DNA from 4 places in the Streptomyces finlayi genome. Region 4 is predicted to be linked to each of the others. Evidence: riboswitches for the same ligand, from Rfam matches in the RefSeq annotation. Region 4 holds a riboswitch; each other region holds the start of a gene.
What was found. A riboswitch is a leader RNA that binds a small molecule or an ion and turns the genes downstream of it on or off. The one in region 4 is predicted to bind cyclic di-AMP.
Positions count from the first base shown of each region.

Region 1 (4,205 bases), 4.2 Mb from region 4:
CGGGTACGCGGAGACGAGCTCCTCGTAGTACTCGGTCATCTCGGCGGCCGAGCGGGACTTGCCCTCGAACTCGTACACGCCGTCCTTGTAGAACTCGGACGCGGCGACGTCGAGCGCGAGGCCGATGTCGCGGCCGGGGACGTAACCGGCCTCCTTGATGGCCTCGACGATGAGGTCCAGGGCGGCGCGGTTGGACTCCAGGTTCGGGGCGAAGCCGCCCTCGTCACCGAGACCGGTGGACAGGCCCTTGGTCTTCAGGACCTTCTTCAGCGTGTGGTAGACCTCCGCGCCCCAGCGCAGGGCCTCGGAGAACGACTCCGCGCCGATCGGCGCGATCATGAACTCCTGGATGTCCACGTTGGAGTCGGCGTGCGAGCCGCCGTTCAGGATGTTCATCATCGGAACGGGCAGCAGGTGCGCGTTCGGGCCGCCGAGGTAGCGGAAGAGCGGCAGGTCGGACGCCTCGGAGGCGGCGTGCGCGACGGCCAGCGAGACGCCGAGGATGGCGTTGGCGCCGAGCGAGCCCTTGTTCTCGGTGGCGTCCAGGTCGAACATCGCCTGGTCGATGAGGCGCTGCTCGGTGGCGTCGTACCCGACGAGCTCCGGGCCGATCTGCTCGATGACGGCGAGGACGGCCTTCTCCACGCCCTTGCCCATGTAACGGTTGGGGTCTCCGTCGCGAAGCTCGATGGCCTCGAACGCACCGGTGGAGGCGCCGGACGGAACGGCAGCACGTCCCGTGCTGCCGTCGTCGAGGCCAACCTCGACCTCGACCGTGGGGTTGCCCCGGGAGTCGAGGATTTCCCTGGCTACGACGACGTCGATGGACGGCACGAGGCATCTCCTTCTGGATATGACACTGGTTGCGCAGGGCCACTGTGGTCACTGTGGCCTTGCGACCTGAGCCTATCCGGCCGGGCTCCATCGGCCAGCCGGGCGCCCGTCCCCTGGGACGAAAAAGGACCCAAGGGTATGCATTCACGGGCAAAGGTCCAGAAAATTACTGACGAGTAACCACAACACTTGAACGATCGACGTCGGCAGGTGGACTCCACCGGCCGGAAAAGACCCCGACCCGGTACGCACGGGGGAGAGCGCACCGGGTCGGGAGCAGGGCGGGGAGGATGCCGCCGGACACCCTCCCGGAGGGGAGGAGAGTCCCAGGTACTACTTCGTCAGGTGGAGCTGCTGACCCGGGAAGATCAGGTCGGCGTCCTTGACGATGTCGTCGTTCAGGTCGAAGAGCTTCTCCCAGCCGCCCTTGACGTCGCGCTTCGCGGCGATCTTGCTGAGAGTGTCGCCGGCCTTCACCTTGTACTCGCCGTCACCCTTCTCGACCTTCTCGCCGGTCGGGGTGGTGACCGTCCTGGGCGCCTCGGTCTTCGGCGCGGTGCGCTGCTCGCTGCGCGTGGTGGGCTGCTCGGCCTGGCGCTCCGGCTGGGCCTGCTGCTGCGGCTCCCGCTCGTCGCCGCTCTCCTGCGTGGAGCCGGTGTCGACACCCGGGTCCACGCCGTCGTTGGTCAGGTTGCCGGCGCCGGCACAGGCCCAGGCGCCCGGGCCCTGCATGTCGAGAAGCTTCTCCGCGGTGGCGATCTGCTGCGACTTGCTGGCGAGGTCGGCGCGGGGGGCGTACTGCGTACCGCCGGCGGCGGCCCAGCTGGACTGCGAGAACTGCAGACCGCCGTAGTAGCCGTTGCCGGTGTTGATGGACCAGTTGCCACCGGACTCGCACTGGGCGACGGCGTCCCACGTGGAGACGGAGGCGGCGGAGGCGCTGGTCGCACCCATCAGCGGCATGGCGACCGCGGCGCCGGCGACACCGGCGAGCGTGGCGACACGGACGGCCCTGGACGGGCGGCGGTGCTTGGCCTTGCTGGAAATCAGCATGGAGCTTCTCCTCACCGACGCCTACGAGGTGAGCTGTCGGGTTCGGGCCAAGTGAGTTGCCCGGTCGCACGTCCTAGCACGCGACTTCACCCCAAGCCGGTCCCTGAGTCGTCCTTCGACGATCGGGCCCGGCGCTTACCTGGGTCCCCCGCTCCTGCCTACGGCGCTTTACGCGTCTGTTCCCTTCGACCGACGGCAGGATTCGGCGTGACGGTCGACGGGGCCCGCGGTGCGAGCGGTTCCGACCGTAAACACAGGCACCCTCGACATTCAAAGAGGGACATACCGGCCATTCGGGTATTTGTCGTCCTGGAGGGAAGAACGTTTTCGCAGGTCGGAGGGGCCACAGACGCATCACCCGGACATGCCGGGCCAGTTGAAGCAAAGAGACCCATGTCTCACTTACGCATAAGTGGACATAGGCCTCTGAACTACCCCCGAATTTGGGGTGTTTTCCCGAATTGGATCAGTTGCTCTTGGAGTCCTCCGCGACGTCCGGCAGCCCCAGATCGAGGCTCTGGCCGGGGAGGATCAGGTCCGGGTCGGAGCCGAGCGCGCCCTTGTTGGCCTCGTACAGCTCGGTCCAGCCGCCGGGAACCTTCTGTGCGTCAGCAATCGCCCAGAGGTTGTCGCCGGGCCGGACGGTGTAGTCGCCGTCGGGGCTCACCGCAACGGTGTCGCGCCCCTGGTCGCCACCGCGCGAGGCGTGCCGGCCCGAGTCGCGCCCGCCGCCCTGATCCGCGTCCAGGCTCGCCTCGGGGGCCGGCGTGCCGCGGTGCTTGCCGCCACGCTGGTCCGTGCCGTCCGGGATCGCGGACGCCTCGGACGCCTCGGGCGTCGGTGTGGTGGCCGGCGGGGCCGTCGCGCCGGAGTCGCCGGACCCGCCCGACTCGCCGGTCTCGCCGTTCTTGTCGGACTCACTCGCCGTGTCCGACTCACCGGACCCGGCGGTCCCGCCGGACTTGTCGGACTTATCCTTCTTGTTCGCTTCGTCCGTCGCGTCGCCCGACGGGGCGTCGGAGGCGTCGTCGGTTGGGAGCAGCGAGTCCGAAGGGTCGGCGGAGGGCAGACCGCCCGGGTCGACGCCCGGCAGGGCCCCGTCCAGCGCGAGCCCGGAAATCACCGCGCAGCTCGGCCACGCCTGCGGGCCCTGGTCCTCCAGGACCTTCTCCGCGACGGATATCTGCTGCGAGCGGCTGGCGAGGTCGGCGCGGGGCGCGAACGCCGAGCCACCGTACGCCGACCAGGTGTCCTGCGAGAACTGGAGGCCGCCGTAGTAGCCGTTGCCCAGGTCCGCGCTCCACATGCCGCCGCTCTCGCACTCGGCGACCCGGTCCCAGGTCGAGGCGTCTGCGGCGTGCGCACCGGTCGCGCCGAGCAGCGGGATGGCGATGGCCGACCCCGTCACGCCTGCGGCGACGACGATGGCGGGTGCCTGGCGAGGGCGGCGGTGTCTGCCGTTCGCGGAGCCCATGGGATTGCCTTCCGTGTGACGAACAAGTGACTGCTGTGGTGAACGGTGAACCTAGCGGGACTCGAACGTGTGTCACAAGTCGATGCAGCGGAGATCACGTGAAAGTCACAGAGTTGACGGAGTGTCACCTTGCGCGGACGGCAATCCGGATGCGAACTCCACCGGAAGGGTGCGCAGTCCGCGCATGATGAGCCCGCCACGCCATCGCAAATCGTCAGGTTCCACCGCAAGACGCAGGTCAGGGAGGCGTCTCAGCAGCGTTGCCAGCGCGGTCTGCCCTTCCAGACGGGCGAGCGGCGCTCCCAGGCAGTAGTGGATGCCGTGCCCGTATCCCACGTGCTGATTGTCACTCCGTGCAAGGTCCAGGGTGTCCGGATCGCGGAATCGCTCCGGGTCCCGGTCTGCGGCCGCGAGGACCACCAGTACGGGGTCCCCCGCGGCGATCTCCTGCCCGCCGAGCGTGACGGGCTCCGTCGCGTACCGCCACGTCGCGAGCTCCACCGGACCGTCGTACCGCAGCAGTTCCTCCAGGCCGGTGGCGAGGAGGTCCGTCTCGCCCGCGGCGAGCGAACGCTGAAGCCTTTCGCGCTCGCCGGGGTTGCGCAGCAGGGCGTACGTCCCGTTGCCGATCAGGTTGACGGTTGTCTCGAAACCGGCGAAGAGAAGGATGAAGGCCATCGCGGCGGCCTCGTTCTCGGTGAGGTGCTCGCCGTGGTCGCTCGCCCGGATCAGACCCGAAATCAGGTCGTCACCCGGATTCTCCCGTTTGCGGTGGATCAGTTCGGCGAGGTAGTTACGCATCTTCTTCACGGATCTGGCCACTCCGCCGCGCGGGCCGCCGCCG
Region 1 covers NZ_CP045702.1:4,710,997-4,715,201, reverse strand. The annotation lists gene eno (phosphopyruvate hydratase) at 1-834, opposite strand, end outside; gene F0344_RS21790 (transglycosylase family protein) at 1,168-1,887, opposite strand; cyclic di-AMP (ydaO/yuaA leader) riboswitch at 1,891-2,063, opposite strand; gene F0344_RS21785 (LysM peptidoglycan-binding domain-containing protein) at 2,354-3,361, opposite strand; gene F0344_RS21780 (cytochrome P450 family protein) at 3,467-4,205, opposite strand, start outside.
Region 1: another riboswitch for cyclic di-AMP. It lies ahead of F0344_RS21790 (transglycosylase family protein); the one in region 4 lies ahead of F0344_RS02650 (M23 family metallopeptidase).

Region 2 (4,205 bases), 990 kb from region 4:
CAACCGGCTGGTCCGCCGCGATCGTACGGCGGTGGCGGCCGGATTCGGGCTGCTGAGGCTGTCCGGCGCGCCCTCGCTCGGCTGGCTGGACGTCAAGACGTCCGGCGGTATCGAGGTGCCGGAAATCGAGGCCGCGGTCGACGAGGAACTGGCCAAGTTCGCCGCCGAGGGCCCCACGCCCGAGGAAATGGAGCGGGCCCAGGCGCAGTTGGAGCGCGAGTGGCTGGACCGGCTCGGCACGGTCGAGGGCCGCGCCGACGAACTGTGCCGGTACGCCGTCCTGTTCGGGGACCCGCAGCTGGCCCTGACGGCCGTGCAGCGGGTGCTCGACGTCACCGCGGAGGAGGTCCAGGCCGCCGCCAAGGCGTGCCTGCGACCCGACAACCGCGCGGTCCTGGTCTACGAACCGGTCGAAGCGCCGGCCGACGCGGATGCCGAAGCCGGCACCGCCACGCACGAAGGGGCCGAGCAGTGAGCGACGCCGCTGTGACTGGAGTAGCGATGAAGTACCACCCGCAGCCGACGGCGGGCGTGGCCAGGCCCTGGGCCTTCCCCGCGCCCGAGCGCGGCGCCCTGCCCAACGGCCTCACGGTGCTGCGCTGTCACCGTCCCGGTCAGCAGGTGGTCGCGGTGGAGATCTTCCTCGACGCGCCGCTGGACGCGGAGCCCGAGGGCCTCGACGGGGTGGCGACGATCATGTCGCGCGCCCTGTCCGAGGGCACGGACAAGCGCTCCGCGGAGGAGTTCGCCGCCGAGCTGGAGCGCTGTGGCGCGACGCTCGACGCGCACGCCGACCACCCCGGTGTCCGGGTCTCCCTGGAGGTCCCGGTCTCCCGGCTGACCAAGGCGCTGGGTCTGATCGCCGAAGCGCTGCGGGCTCCTGCCTTCTCCGAGAGCGAGATCGAGCGCCTGGTGGGCAACCGCCTCGACGAGATCCCGCACGAGCAGGCCAACCCCGCCCGCAAGGCGGCCAAGCAGCTCTCCAAGGAGCTCTTCCCCGCCACGGCGCGTATGTCGCGTCCGCGGCAGGGCACCGAGGAGACGGTGGCGCGGATCGACGCCGCGGCCGTGCGCGCTTTCTACGACGCGCACGTCCGTCCGTCCACCGCGACGCTCGTCATCGTCGGTGATCTCACCGGGGTCGATGTGGACGCGCTCCTCGCGGAGACCGTGGGCGACTGGTCGGGCAACACCGCCGAGCCCCGTCCGGTCCCGCCCATCACCGCTGACGACCGCGGCCGTGTCGTGGTCGTGGACCGTCCCGGCGCGGTGCAGACGCAGCTGCTGATCGGCCGTATCGGCGCCGACCGGCACGACAGCGTCTGGCCGGCCCAGGTCCTCGGCACGTACTGCCTGGGCGGCACCCTCACCTCGCGTCTCGACCGGGTGCTGCGCGAGGAGAAGGGCTACACCTACGGCGTACGCGCCTTCGCGCAGGTCCTGCGCTCCACGGGCCCGGGCTCCCCCTCGGGGCGTACGGGAGCGGCGATGCTCGCCATCAGCGGCTCGGTGGACACGGAGTCCACGGGGCCGGCGCTGGACGACCTCTGGAAGGTCCTGCGGACCCTCGCGGCCGAGGGGCTCACCGACGCCGAGCGCGAGACGGCCGTGCAGAACCTCGTGGGCGTCGCCCCGCTGAAGTTCGAGACGGCGGCCTCCGTGGCGGGCACCCTCGCCGACCAGGTCGAGCAGCACCTCCCGGACGACTACCAGGCCCAGCTCTACGCGCGCCTGGCCGAGACCGGCACGGTCGAGGCGACGGCCGCGGTGGTCAACGCCTTCCCGGTGGACCGCCTGGTCACGGTGCTCGTCGGTGACGCGTCCCAGATCGCGGAGCCCGTCCGCGCGCTGGGAATCGGCGAGGTGTCGGTCGTCAGCGGCTGACGTCCGGCCACTCTTCAACACATTTGCAAAAGCGTGCCAAAGGGACCCCGATGGGCAAATTGCCCATCAGGGTCCCTTCCTTTTGTCCGATTTTGGCGCGAAGGCTACCTGTCTGCTCTGTGGGATGTACGACAAATCAGCCTGTCCGTTTGGTGATTGAAAGTGGCCCCGTTTAGCGTCGGCTCCGCTGTCCGTCATGTGTATGCCGCGTCCGTGGCGCCGGGCAGCCATCGCCGAGTCCCCGTCAGGCGCGAGCCTGGGGAGCCGGGGACCCACGAAGTCCCTGGGGTGAATCGGACGTCTGCGCTCCTTCGGGGCGGAGACGGTCCGTAGGAGACCTTCCTGCTCCGAACCCGTCAGCTAACCCGGTAGGCGAGAAGGAAGGAAAGGATCAGCCCCTCCATGGCGTTCACCCGTGCCACCGGGAAGCACCGTGCCCCGAGCCGCCTGACGCGCAAGAGCGCTCGCGTCGCCGGCATCGCGGCACTGGCCACCACAGGCGTCATCGGCGGGATGGCCACTCCGGCCCTCGCCGCGGACGAGGCCCGTACCGTCGGCGACACCGGCCTGACCCAGGTCATCGCCATCGACGGCGCCCTCGCCGACCAGATCGCCGCCCAGGCGATGGCCCAGGAACAGCAGGCCGAGGCCGCCGCGAAGGCGAAGGCCAAGGCTGTCGCCGAGGCCAAGGCCGAGGCGGAAGCCAGGGTCAAGGCCAAGGCGGAGGCCGAGCGCAAGGCGAAGGCCCGTGCCGCGGAGGTCCGCGAGGCCGAGGCCCGTGCCGCCCGCGCGGCCGAGCGCAAGCGGCTGACCTCGTTCCACCTTCCGGTCGCCGGTTCCTACGTCACCACCGGCTACAAGTCCGGTGGCTCGCTCTGGTCCTCGGGCAGCCACTCCGGTGTCGACTTCCGCGCCGCGTCCGGCTCGTCCGTCGTCGCGGTCGGCGCCGGCACGGTCGTCGAGGCGGGCTGGGGCGGTGCCTACGGCAACAACATCGTGCTCCGGATGACGGACGGCACGTACACCCAGTACGGCCACCTCGCCTCGATCGGCGTCTCCGTCGGCCAGAGCGTCACCTCCGGGCAGCAGATAGGCATCTCCGGCTCGACCGGCAACTCCACCGGACCGCACCTGCACTTCGAGGCCCGCACCAGCCCCGAGTACGGCTCCGACATGGACCCCGTCGCGTACCTGCGCTCGCACGGTGTGAACGTCTGATCCACGCGCCGCGTCCCCGCGCTTCACGAAGGCCCCGGCTTCCCGCCGGGGCCTTCGGCGTACCACCCGGACTCTGTCCGCCGAAGCTCCGCGGGGTCAGAAGATATCCCTGGATTCCGTTCTGCCGTCGGAAATTCGGGCTCATTGCAATAGAGTCGCAGAACAGGCGTCGATCGGCCGCGTTTCGCGGGGATTAAGGCGGAGGTTCGGACATGCGCATTCCCGCGCATTCGGTATGCACGGCAATCCGTGACGACATCGTCTCCGGTGTCTTCGATCGCGGCAGCCGCCTCACCGAGGAGGTGCTCGCGCGTCGTTACGGGGTCTCGCGCGTCCCGGTGCGCGAGGCCCTGCGCACGCTGGAGTCCGAGGGGTTCGTGGTCACGCGCCGCCATGCCGGCGCATGCGTGGCCGAGCCCACCGAGCAGGAGGCCGCCGATCTCCTGGAGGTCCGGATGCTGCTGGAACCGCTCGGTGCGGCGCGGGCGGCACAGCGGCGCACCGAGGCGCACCTCAAGGTGCTGCGCGGCCTCGTCAGACTGGGTCAGGAGCGAGTACGGCGGGGTGATGGCGAGGACCTGCGCTCCCTGGGCGGCTGGTTCCACGAGACGCTCGCGCAGGCATCGGGCAGCCCCGGCCTCATCGCGCTGCTCACCCAGCTCCGGCACAAGATCGCCTGGATGTACGCCGTCGATCAGCCCGCGCGTCCCGCGGAGTCCTGGGCCGAGCGCGGGGCGATCGTGGACGCGGTCGCCCGGGGGGACGCGGACCGGGCCAGAGCGCTGGCAGTCCAGCACGCGGAGCGGGCTGCGGCGGCCCATCGGCTGCGGCGCCCGGCCCGGCCCGGCCGTCCGGGGTCCGGTCCCGCGCCGTCGCGGGTGAGCACTTCGCAACATCCCGTACACATCGCGGGCGTCCGGCATTAACAATTGCGCCGTATGCAAATAAGGTAATTCCGCGAAGGGCTTTCTTCGTGCTGCGCGAATTCGTCCCTCGACGCTTTTCGGAAACGAAGAAGTCGCGGCATCCGTTCAGGGACGCCGCGACTCCGTCGCAGAATTGAATCCGGTTGGATCCGGCTGGAATCAGACCGTCTCCGGAAG
Region 2 covers NZ_CP045702.1:1,520,407-1,524,611, reverse strand. The annotation lists gene F0344_RS06945 (M16 family metallopeptidase) at 1-475, shown strand, start outside; gene F0344_RS06940 (M16 family metallopeptidase) at 502-1,884, shown strand; cyclic di-AMP (ydaO/yuaA leader) riboswitch at 2,106-2,273, shown strand; gene F0344_RS06935 (M23 family metallopeptidase) at 2,287-3,102, shown strand; gene F0344_RS06930 (GntR family transcriptional regulator) at 3,315-4,028, shown strand; gene F0344_RS06925 (HPr family phosphocarrier protein) at 4,188-4,205, opposite strand, start outside.
Region 2: another riboswitch for cyclic di-AMP. It lies ahead of F0344_RS06935 (M23 family metallopeptidase); the one in region 4 lies ahead of F0344_RS02650 (M23 family metallopeptidase).

Region 3 (4,205 bases), 2.4 Mb from region 4:
GACATTCTGGCCGCCAGCACACGGCCGTTGTCGGTCGTCTGAAGGATATTCACGAACAGCGACGGCAGCGCGGTGGCGCCGGGAACACGGCGCAGAGCGTAGTGCCGGTAGGTAACGCGCACCCAGGAAAGGCGCACGGTGCGCGGGCCGGCCCACTCCAGCCCGCTACAGGCCACCACAGGCCCGTCGAAGAGAGTCGGGTTCGCCTGGACCGCCTTGTCCCACACGCGGTCTCTCGCCGCTTGATCCGAAGGTGACAGCGGCGGCTCCGGGACCTCCGTGAGCTGGAGGCGTTCCACGTCGAAGAGGTCAATACCTACGGGAGGCAGAGTCTCGGTCACCGGCCCATCGTAGAGCCCTGCTCGGAGCTGGACGGGGAGGTCGAGCGTCCGGATGGTCCACCTCATGGACCTCGGCGACGGTGCGCTCTCCATACAGGCTGCGCAGAGCATCGTCTACTTCGCGCCGGTGCACGGTGTTCCTGGATAGCACGAACGTGGAGGTTCGCGTGCCGGCTGACCGCCAACTGATTGATGCACAGCGCGTGCGGACGTCAGCTCAGATCGGTCAGAGGCTGTTGTCTTTCCGTACTTGATCGCTGACTTTCTGCTGGTCAGGCATGGTGTGGCGGGTTCTGTGGCAGACAGGACACGTCGTGTCGTCTTGGTCGTGCAGGTTCGGGGATGCCGTCGGTGGTCGGTTTGCTGGAGGAGCGGGAACGGGGTGCCCGGCAGCGGGTTGAGGCGTTGCGTGAGGAAGCGGACCGGGTCCTTGCCGAACTGCGCGACGCGGAGCTGTTCTGGTAACGGTTCGTGACTGCGCGGGAGGTTCTCGTCGAGGTTCTTGCTGGTCCGGGTGGTGGTGCTGACGTCGCTCGGTGTCTCAGCAACTCCGAACTGCACCAGAGGCCCTGTCTTCATGCACGAACACCACCAGATTCACCCGCCCCGGCAGCCACTTTCGATCACACCGCACTCAAGATCGATAGGACAACGGCTTCTGAGCCGACCTGAGCTGTCCCGGCCGCTGTCCCGGCCGCTGTCCCGGCCGCGGTCCCGGCCGGTCCCGGCCGGGGTCAGGACCGGGCCGCCGTGCCGAACCCCTCGTCCACGGTCTTCACGCGCTCCCTCCCTGGACCCTCGTCCGCGACATCGCCCAGCGGCCGGTGCGGCCGGTGCGGCAACTCCCGGCCAGGGAGGGACCGGGCACGGCACTACGCCGGCCGCACGCTCCCGTAGATCGGCATGGAGTAGATCGACTCCTCGCGCACGTTCGCCCCCGGCTTCGGCGCGTGGATCATCATGCCGTCGCCCCTGTAGATGCCGACGTGGCTGATGTCGTCATAGAAGAACACCAGGTCCCCCGGCCGCAGATCCGCCGTGGCCACCCGGGTGCCGACCTCGACCTGGTCCCAGGTGGTGCGCGGCAGATCGACGCCGGCCTCTCTCCAGGCCGCCTGCGTCAGCCCTGAGCAGTCGTACGAAGAGGGGCCCGTCGCCCCCCAGACGTACGGCTTGCCGATCTGAGCCGCCGCGAACGCCAGTACCTTGTCCGCCTTCGCCGCGTAGCCGCTGTCCGTCTCCGTGCCGGTGTCCGTACCGCCACCGGTTCCGGTGTCCGGCTGCCCGGCCTCCTGGGCTGCGTCCTCGGCGGCTTCCTTCGCCGCCGCCTCCTGGCGCTCGGCCTCCGCCGCGGCGGCCTGCCGGCGGGCCAGCTCCTGCGCCTTGCGCTCGGCCTCCGCCTCCTTCTCGCGCTCCAGTGCCGCGAGCCGCGCCTTCTCCTCGGCGGTCAGCTCGGACAGCAGGGTGCGGGCCTCGGTCAGCTTCTCCTGCACCTGCTGCTTGCTGGTGCGCAGCGTGGTCTGCGCCTCGGTGAGCGTCTCCAGGCTCTTGGTGGCCTCGGCGCGCTTCTTCGCCGCCGCGCTCTGCTGCGTTCGGAAGTCGGACACGGTCTTCTGCTGCTGGCTGGTCATGCGCGCCATCAACTGGTCCTGGTCGAAGTACGACTGCGGGTCGTCCGCGAGGAAGAACGTGGCCGTGGGGGCGACCGCGCCGCTGCGGTACTGCGCCGCCGCGAACCGGCCCAGCTCACGGCGCGTCTCGTTCAGCTTCTCGGCCCGCTCCGCCGCGGCGTCCAGGAGCCCGTCGACCTTGGCGCGCTGGTCGGTGGAGGCGGCCTTCGCCTTGTTGTACTGCTGGGTCGCGGCGCCCGCCTGCCGGTAGAGGTCGTCGACCTTCTTCTGGACGTCCTCGACGCTGGGCCGGGGCGTCGCGGGCGCGGCCGTCGCGGTCTGCGTGGAGAGCAGAGTCACAGAGGCCAGTGCCGCCGTCGTGAGTCCGAGGCCGGGTGAGGTGGTGCGCACACGGGTGCGCGGCTTGCGATGCGATGCCAAGGCCGGCATCTCCTTCCGTGGACCGCCTACCGGGTTAGCTGTCGGGTTCGGGCGGAACGGAAGGCTGCCCTACGGTCCAGGTGGAGGTCGCGGACCGATTCACCCCGGTGCTGCGTGTGGGTCCCCGGTTCCGGACGCCCTGGGGGCGGACCGGATTCGGCGTGGGCGTCCGCTCGGCGTGGTTCGCCTCAAGGGGGTACGGGCCGCCCGATCCAGCACGCTAGCCAACCCGTGGTGTCCCTGTGAAGGTTGATGTTCGATATGCCCGATACATGTTCGTGACCTGGAGCGAATCCGTGCGGGCGGGGCCGGACCGTGCCTCTCGTCCCTCACGGGGTGTGGTCGGGCCGTCTCGGTACGCGCATGGATCCGGGCCTCCTCAGGAATGCGGCCCCGGGGTGTCAGTGGAGCCGCCTAGACTCGTGAAGCGATGAGCAGCCTCTTTGACGACAGTTTCCTGACCGGCCTCCAGAACTCGGAGGAAGGGCCCCCGCCGCCCCCCGAGGACCACGCACCCGAAGCGGTGCCGGAGGGTCTCTTCGGCGGCGTCTTCGACGCGCCCCCGCCGCCCCGCGAGGGGTACTACCGCGACGGCTCGCCCCGTCCCGTCATCGACGCCGCCGCGCTGCTCGACGGGCTGAACACCGAGCAGCGCGCCGCTGTCGTGCACGCCGGTTCGCCGCTGCTCATCGTCGCCGGTGCCGGGTCGGGCAAGACCCGGGTGCTCACCCACCGGATCGCACATCTGCTGGCCGAGCGCGGGGTGCACCCCGGTCAGATCCTCGCGATCACCTTCACCAACAAGGCCGCGGGCGAGATGAAGGAGCGCGTCGAGCAGCTCGTCGGGCCGCGCGCCAACGCCATGTGGGTCATGACCTTCCACAGCGCGTGCGTACGCATCCTGCGGCGCGAGTCCAAGCGGCTCGGTTTCACCTCGTCGTTCTCGATCTACGACGCCGCGGACTCCAAGCGGCTGATGGCGCTCGTCTGCCGTGACCTGGACCTCGACCCGAAGCGCTACCCGCCCAAGGCGTTCACGGCCAAGGTCTCGAACCTGAAGAACGAGCTGATCGACGAGGAGACCTTCGCCGGGCAGGCCGCGGACGGTTTCGAGAAGACCCTGGCCCAGGCGTACGCGCTCTACCAGGCACGGCTGCGCGAGGCCAACGCCCTCGACTTCGACGACATCATCATGACGACGGTGCATCTGCTCCAGGCGTTCCCCGATGTCGCCGAGCACTACCGCCGCCGCTTCCGGCACGTCCTGGTGGACGAGTACCAGGACACCAACCACGCGCAGTACACCCTCGTACGCGAGCTGGTGGGCCCGTCCGGTGAGGCCGAGGCCCCCGCCGAACTGTGTGTCGTCGGTGACGCGGACCAGTCGATCTACGCCTTCCGGGGCGCGACCATCCGCAACATCCTCCAGTTCGAGGAGGACTATCCGGACGCGACCACGATCATGCTGGAGCAGAACTACCGCTCCACGCAGACGATCCTGTCCGCGGCCAACGCGGTCATCGAACGCAACGAGAGCCGCCGCCCCAAGAACCTCTGGACGAACGCCGGCACCGGCGCCCGGATCACGGGGTACGTCGCGGACACCGAGCACGACGAGGCGCAGTTCATCGCCGACGAGATCGACCGTCTCACCGACGCCGGCGACGCGAAGGCGGGCGACGTCGCGGTCTTCTACCGTACGAACGCGCAGTCCCGTGTCTTCGAAGAGATCTTCATCCGGGTCGGTCTGCCCTACAAGGTCGTCGGCGGGGTGCGCTTCTACGAGCGCAAGGAGGTCCGCGACGTCCTGGCC
Region 3 covers NZ_CP045702.1:2,952,538-2,956,742, reverse strand. The annotation lists gene F0344_RS13420 (NUDIX domain-containing protein) at 1-341, opposite strand, end outside; gene F0344_RS35740 (hypothetical protein) at 684-806, shown strand; gene F0344_RS13415 (C40 family peptidase) at 1,214-2,401, opposite strand; cyclic di-AMP (ydaO/yuaA leader) riboswitch at 2,400-2,564, opposite strand; gene pcrA (DNA helicase PcrA) at 2,823-4,205, shown strand, end outside.
Region 3: another riboswitch for cyclic di-AMP. It lies ahead of F0344_RS13415 (C40 family peptidase); the one in region 4 lies ahead of F0344_RS02650 (M23 family metallopeptidase).

Region 4 (4,205 bases):
TCCTCACCCAGGTGTCCGGAGACCACCTCGAAGTGATCAAGCTGATCCCGCCGCTGGTCATCGGTGAGCCGGAGGTGGAGCGGTTCGTGAGCGCCTTCACGGCGGTGATGGACGACGCGCACAGCGGGGGCGGGCTGATGTGGGACTTCGGCAGAACCCTGGTGAAGCAGGCCGTCGCCCACCGTTGATCGAAGAGCCCGGGTTTGCCTCGGAGGCAAAATGTTTGCCTCCGAGGAAAATTCCTGGCCCAATGGAGGCATGAATCCTCCTGACGGAGGGGCGGCCGGCGAACTCCCCGGGGTCGCTCCGCGCCTGCGCGACCTGCGCCGCGGCCGTGGCCTCACCCTGGAGACCGCCGCCCAGCGGGCCGGGCTCTCGCCCGCCCATCTCTCCCGGCTCGAAACCGGCCGCAGGCAGCCCTCGCTGCCCATGCTGCTGGGACTCGCCCGCGTCTACGGTACGACGGTTTCCGAGCTCCTCGGCGAGGCGCCGGCCCAACGTGACGCGATCGTCCGCGGCGGCCCGTTCACCGGCGCCGAGGCGGACGGCTGGATGTACCGCCGGGCCGGTGGCTCCGGCCGGGCCATGCAGGCGCTCCGCGTCCAGGTGCCGTACGGCACACAGGGCGATCTGGTGCGCGTCCACCCCGGCGAGGAATGGCTGTACGTCCTGGAAGGGCGGCTGCGGGTCGTCCTCGGCGAATCCGAGCACGACCTGGAAGCCGGTGACAGCGCGCACTTCGATTCGCTGACCCCGCACCGGATCGCCGCCGCCGACCGCGGCGGCGCCGAGCTGCTCTTCCTCCATACCCTGCTGCAGAGCCCGGTCGCCGAGCTCTGCCTGGGCAGCGGACCACACCACCGCTGATCACCGGCGCCAACGGCTGACTCCGAGGCCGGACGGCTGACCCCGACACCAGAAAGAGGACTGTCATGTCCGATTCAGAGCACTACGATCCGCTCAGCCCGAGGTCCCGGAAGGGCTACGAGACACAGGAGAGGAAGTTCCCGCGTGGCGTGGTGATCAGGCTGGTCGCCTATCTGGTCGCCGGACACGTCTTCGCGGCCTTCCTCTACCTGCTGTTCGAGGTGGCGGGCAAGCGCTGACGCCGCGGAGTGGTCAGGCCTCCTCGGTGAGGCGCTCCCGCAGCAGGTCACGCGTCTCCGGGGAGAGCTTCAGCCCCTCGCCGAGGTAACGCTCGGTGCCGCCCCAGGTCTCCTCGATGGTGCTGAAGGCCGCCGCCAGATACTCGGCACGTGCACCGAAGAGCGGGTTCAGAAGCTCCATGACCTCGTCGGACATCCCGGTCGCCGAGGTGTCGCTGCGCTTCACCTTGTACCGGCGGTGGGCGTCGTTCGACATCAGGTAGTCCGCCTCGATGGCCTCGCGCTCCACACCGACGGCGAGCAGCGACACCGCTATGGAGAGTCCCGCCCGGTCCTTGCCCGCGGCGCAGTGCATCAGGGCGGGGACACTGTCCTCGGCCAGGGCGTGCAGGATCCGGCTGTGCTCGCCCGTGCGGTCCCTGATGATCGAGCGGTACGAGGCGATCATGCGGTCCGCCCCCTTGCCGTCCGCCAGGATCGAGCGCAGCTGCTCGATGTTGCCGTCCCGGACCAGGCGCCAGAACTCGGCGCCGTCGGCCGGGTCGGACAGCGGGATGCTGACGTTGCGCACGCCTGCCAGCTCCACGTCGTGGCCGTCGAGCTTGCGGTCGGCGGCGTTGCGGAAGTCGAAGATCGTGTGCAGCCCGAGTCCGTTGAGGAACGCCGCGTCCTGCTCGGTGGCGTGCGCCAGGTGACCACTGCGGTAGAGCCGCCCGAACCGCACCCGGCGGCCGTCCGCGGTCGGCAGGCCCCCGACGTCACGGAAGTTGCGGACACCGGTCAGCTCAGTGTGCGACGGCGGGACCTGCGGCAGCTGCTGCGTCACGGTGGCTCCTGAAGTGTCTGGCGTCGGCGCTGCTCGCCGACGAGGGCACGGATGTGACGATACGACATTGGTTCCTCAGGCAATCATCTTGCCGCGAGGTCGTCGTTGCACGCGGCACCTCTGCCGGCGCGACCCGCACGGCCTGGGCGGGGAGAATCGTCTGAAATGCTGGCAATGTAACCGATTTGGGCGCCATCTTTTCGAGAGTCCGTCGCGCCCCGCGGGCGGGGTGTGTCCGTATTGGCGTGTTTGCCAGAACATGCCCTGCTTATGGGCGAGATGGTGGTCGGCAGGTGAGCGGGATCATATCCGTGACGGTGTGTGGTGGCCCTCCCGACGGGCATTCCGTCCGCCGCACGGAATGCGAAGATCCGTAATCCACGGAGTGTGACCGTAAATCCGTGCCGGAATTGATTCCCGCATTCCGGCAGGCCGGACATGGCTTGTTCCGGCCGTCCTTACTCGCTTACGGTCACCGTCAATCCGGACGGACCGCCTAATCCTGCCGCCGCCCGGAATCCGCATCCACTCACGTGTGGCAGGAGCGGGGGACCCAGGTAAGCCGCCGGTCCGGAGAATTCCGGAACGACTCGGGGTGAAGTCGCGCCAGCGCGACCGGGCATCTCCAGCCCGAACCCGACAGCTCACCTCGTAGGCGCCGGAGAGGAATGCCCCATGCCCGCAAAGGGTAAGCACCGTCGTACGAAGTCCGGCTCGATAGCCCGTGGCATCTTCGCCGCGGGGACCGGCGGAGCCGTCCTCGCGCTCCCGCTGATCGGCGCCACCGGCGCGAGCGCCGCCGAGCAGGCCGCGCCCGCCGCCGCCTCGGTCGCCGCGGCGCACACCGCGCCCGTCGTCGTGTCCAAGACCGCCCCGAAGACCTACTCCGTGGTTTCCGGCGACTATCTGTCGAAGATCGCCGCCGAGCAGAAGATCAAGGGCGGCTGGCAGAAGCTGTACAAGGACAACCGTGAGGTCGTCGGCAAGGACCCGAGCCTGATCTTCCCCGGCACCGAACTCACGCTGGGCGCAAAGGCATCCGGCTCGGCCGAGGCCGCTCCTTCGAAGGCCGTCGCTCCCAGGGCCACCGCGCCGAAGGCCGCAGCCCCCGCGAGCGCCGCACCCGAGGCCATCGCTCCCAAGGCGGACACGGCCTCCGACTCGGCCTCCTCGTCCGTGGAGACCGCCGCACCGGCGGACACCGGCGCCTCGGAGGGCAACAGCTCCGGCTGGGCGGCCCCCGTGGCCAACGCCACCGTCACCACGCCGTACCGCGCCTCCGGCTCCATGTGGTCCAGTGGTTACCACACCGGTGCCGACTTCCAGGCCGCCTCCGGCACCAGTGTCCGGGCCATAGGCCCCGGCACCGTGGTCTCGGCCGGCTGGAGCGGTTCGTACGGCAACGAGGTCGTCATCAAGCACGAGGACGGCATGTACTCCCAGTACGCCCACCAGACCTCGCTCAGCGTCTCGGCCGGCGACACGGTGACCGGCGGTCAGCAGATCGGCCTCTCCGGTTCCACCGGCAACTCCAGCGGCCCGCACCTCCACTTCGAGGTCCGCACCGGCCCGAGCTACGGCTCGGACGTCGACCCGGTCTCGTACCTGCGTCAGCACGGCGTCTCCCTCTGAGACGAGCAGCAGTGAGGAAGGGCGGTGCGCGGCGGCGCACCGCCCTTCCTCGTGTCCTCAGGGCAGTGCGGCGACCGCTACTTATTCCGGCTTTACCAAGAACTGACCGGGTGGTTTATCTCACCACCCGTCAACCCATTATTACGGTCGCGTAGGTCACATTCGCGGGTGCAGGATACGACCTTGTGGCAGACGATTCGAAACTCAGTCAGCGCGGTCTCCAGAACGTCATCGGCGTCAAGAGCGTCATAGGGTCGTACGCGGCGATCGGCGACAGCTTCACCGAGGGCGTCGGCGACCCCGGACCCGACGGGACCTTCGTCGGCTGGGCGGACCGTTTCGCGGTGCTGCTGGCGGATCAGCTCCCGGCCCCCTACGAGGGGAGCGGCCTCACCGCCTCACGGCACGGCAACTTCCGGTACGCCAACCTCGCCGTACGCGGGCGGCTCCTCGACCAGATCGTCGCGGAACAGGTCCCGCGGGCCAAGGAACTGGCTCCCGACCTCGTGAGCTTCTGCGCGGGCGGGAACGACATCCTGCGGCCGGGCAGTGACCCCGACGACGTGGCCGAGCGTTTCGAGCGCGCCGTCGCCGAACTGGCCGACGGGGTCGGCACCGTCATGATCACCACCGGCTTCGAC
Region 4 covers NZ_CP045702.1:528,747-532,951, reverse strand. The annotation lists gene F0344_RS02670 (aspartate aminotransferase family protein) at 1-188, shown strand, start outside; gene F0344_RS02665 (helix-turn-helix domain-containing protein) at 259-867, shown strand; gene F0344_RS02660 (DUF6126 family protein) at 933-1,106, shown strand; gene F0344_RS02655 (tyrosine-protein phosphatase) at 1,120-1,932, opposite strand; cyclic di-AMP (ydaO/yuaA leader) riboswitch at 2,442-2,603, shown strand; gene F0344_RS02650 (M23 family metallopeptidase) at 2,608-3,564, shown strand; gene F0344_RS02645 (SGNH/GDSL hydrolase family protein) at 3,750-4,205, shown strand, end outside.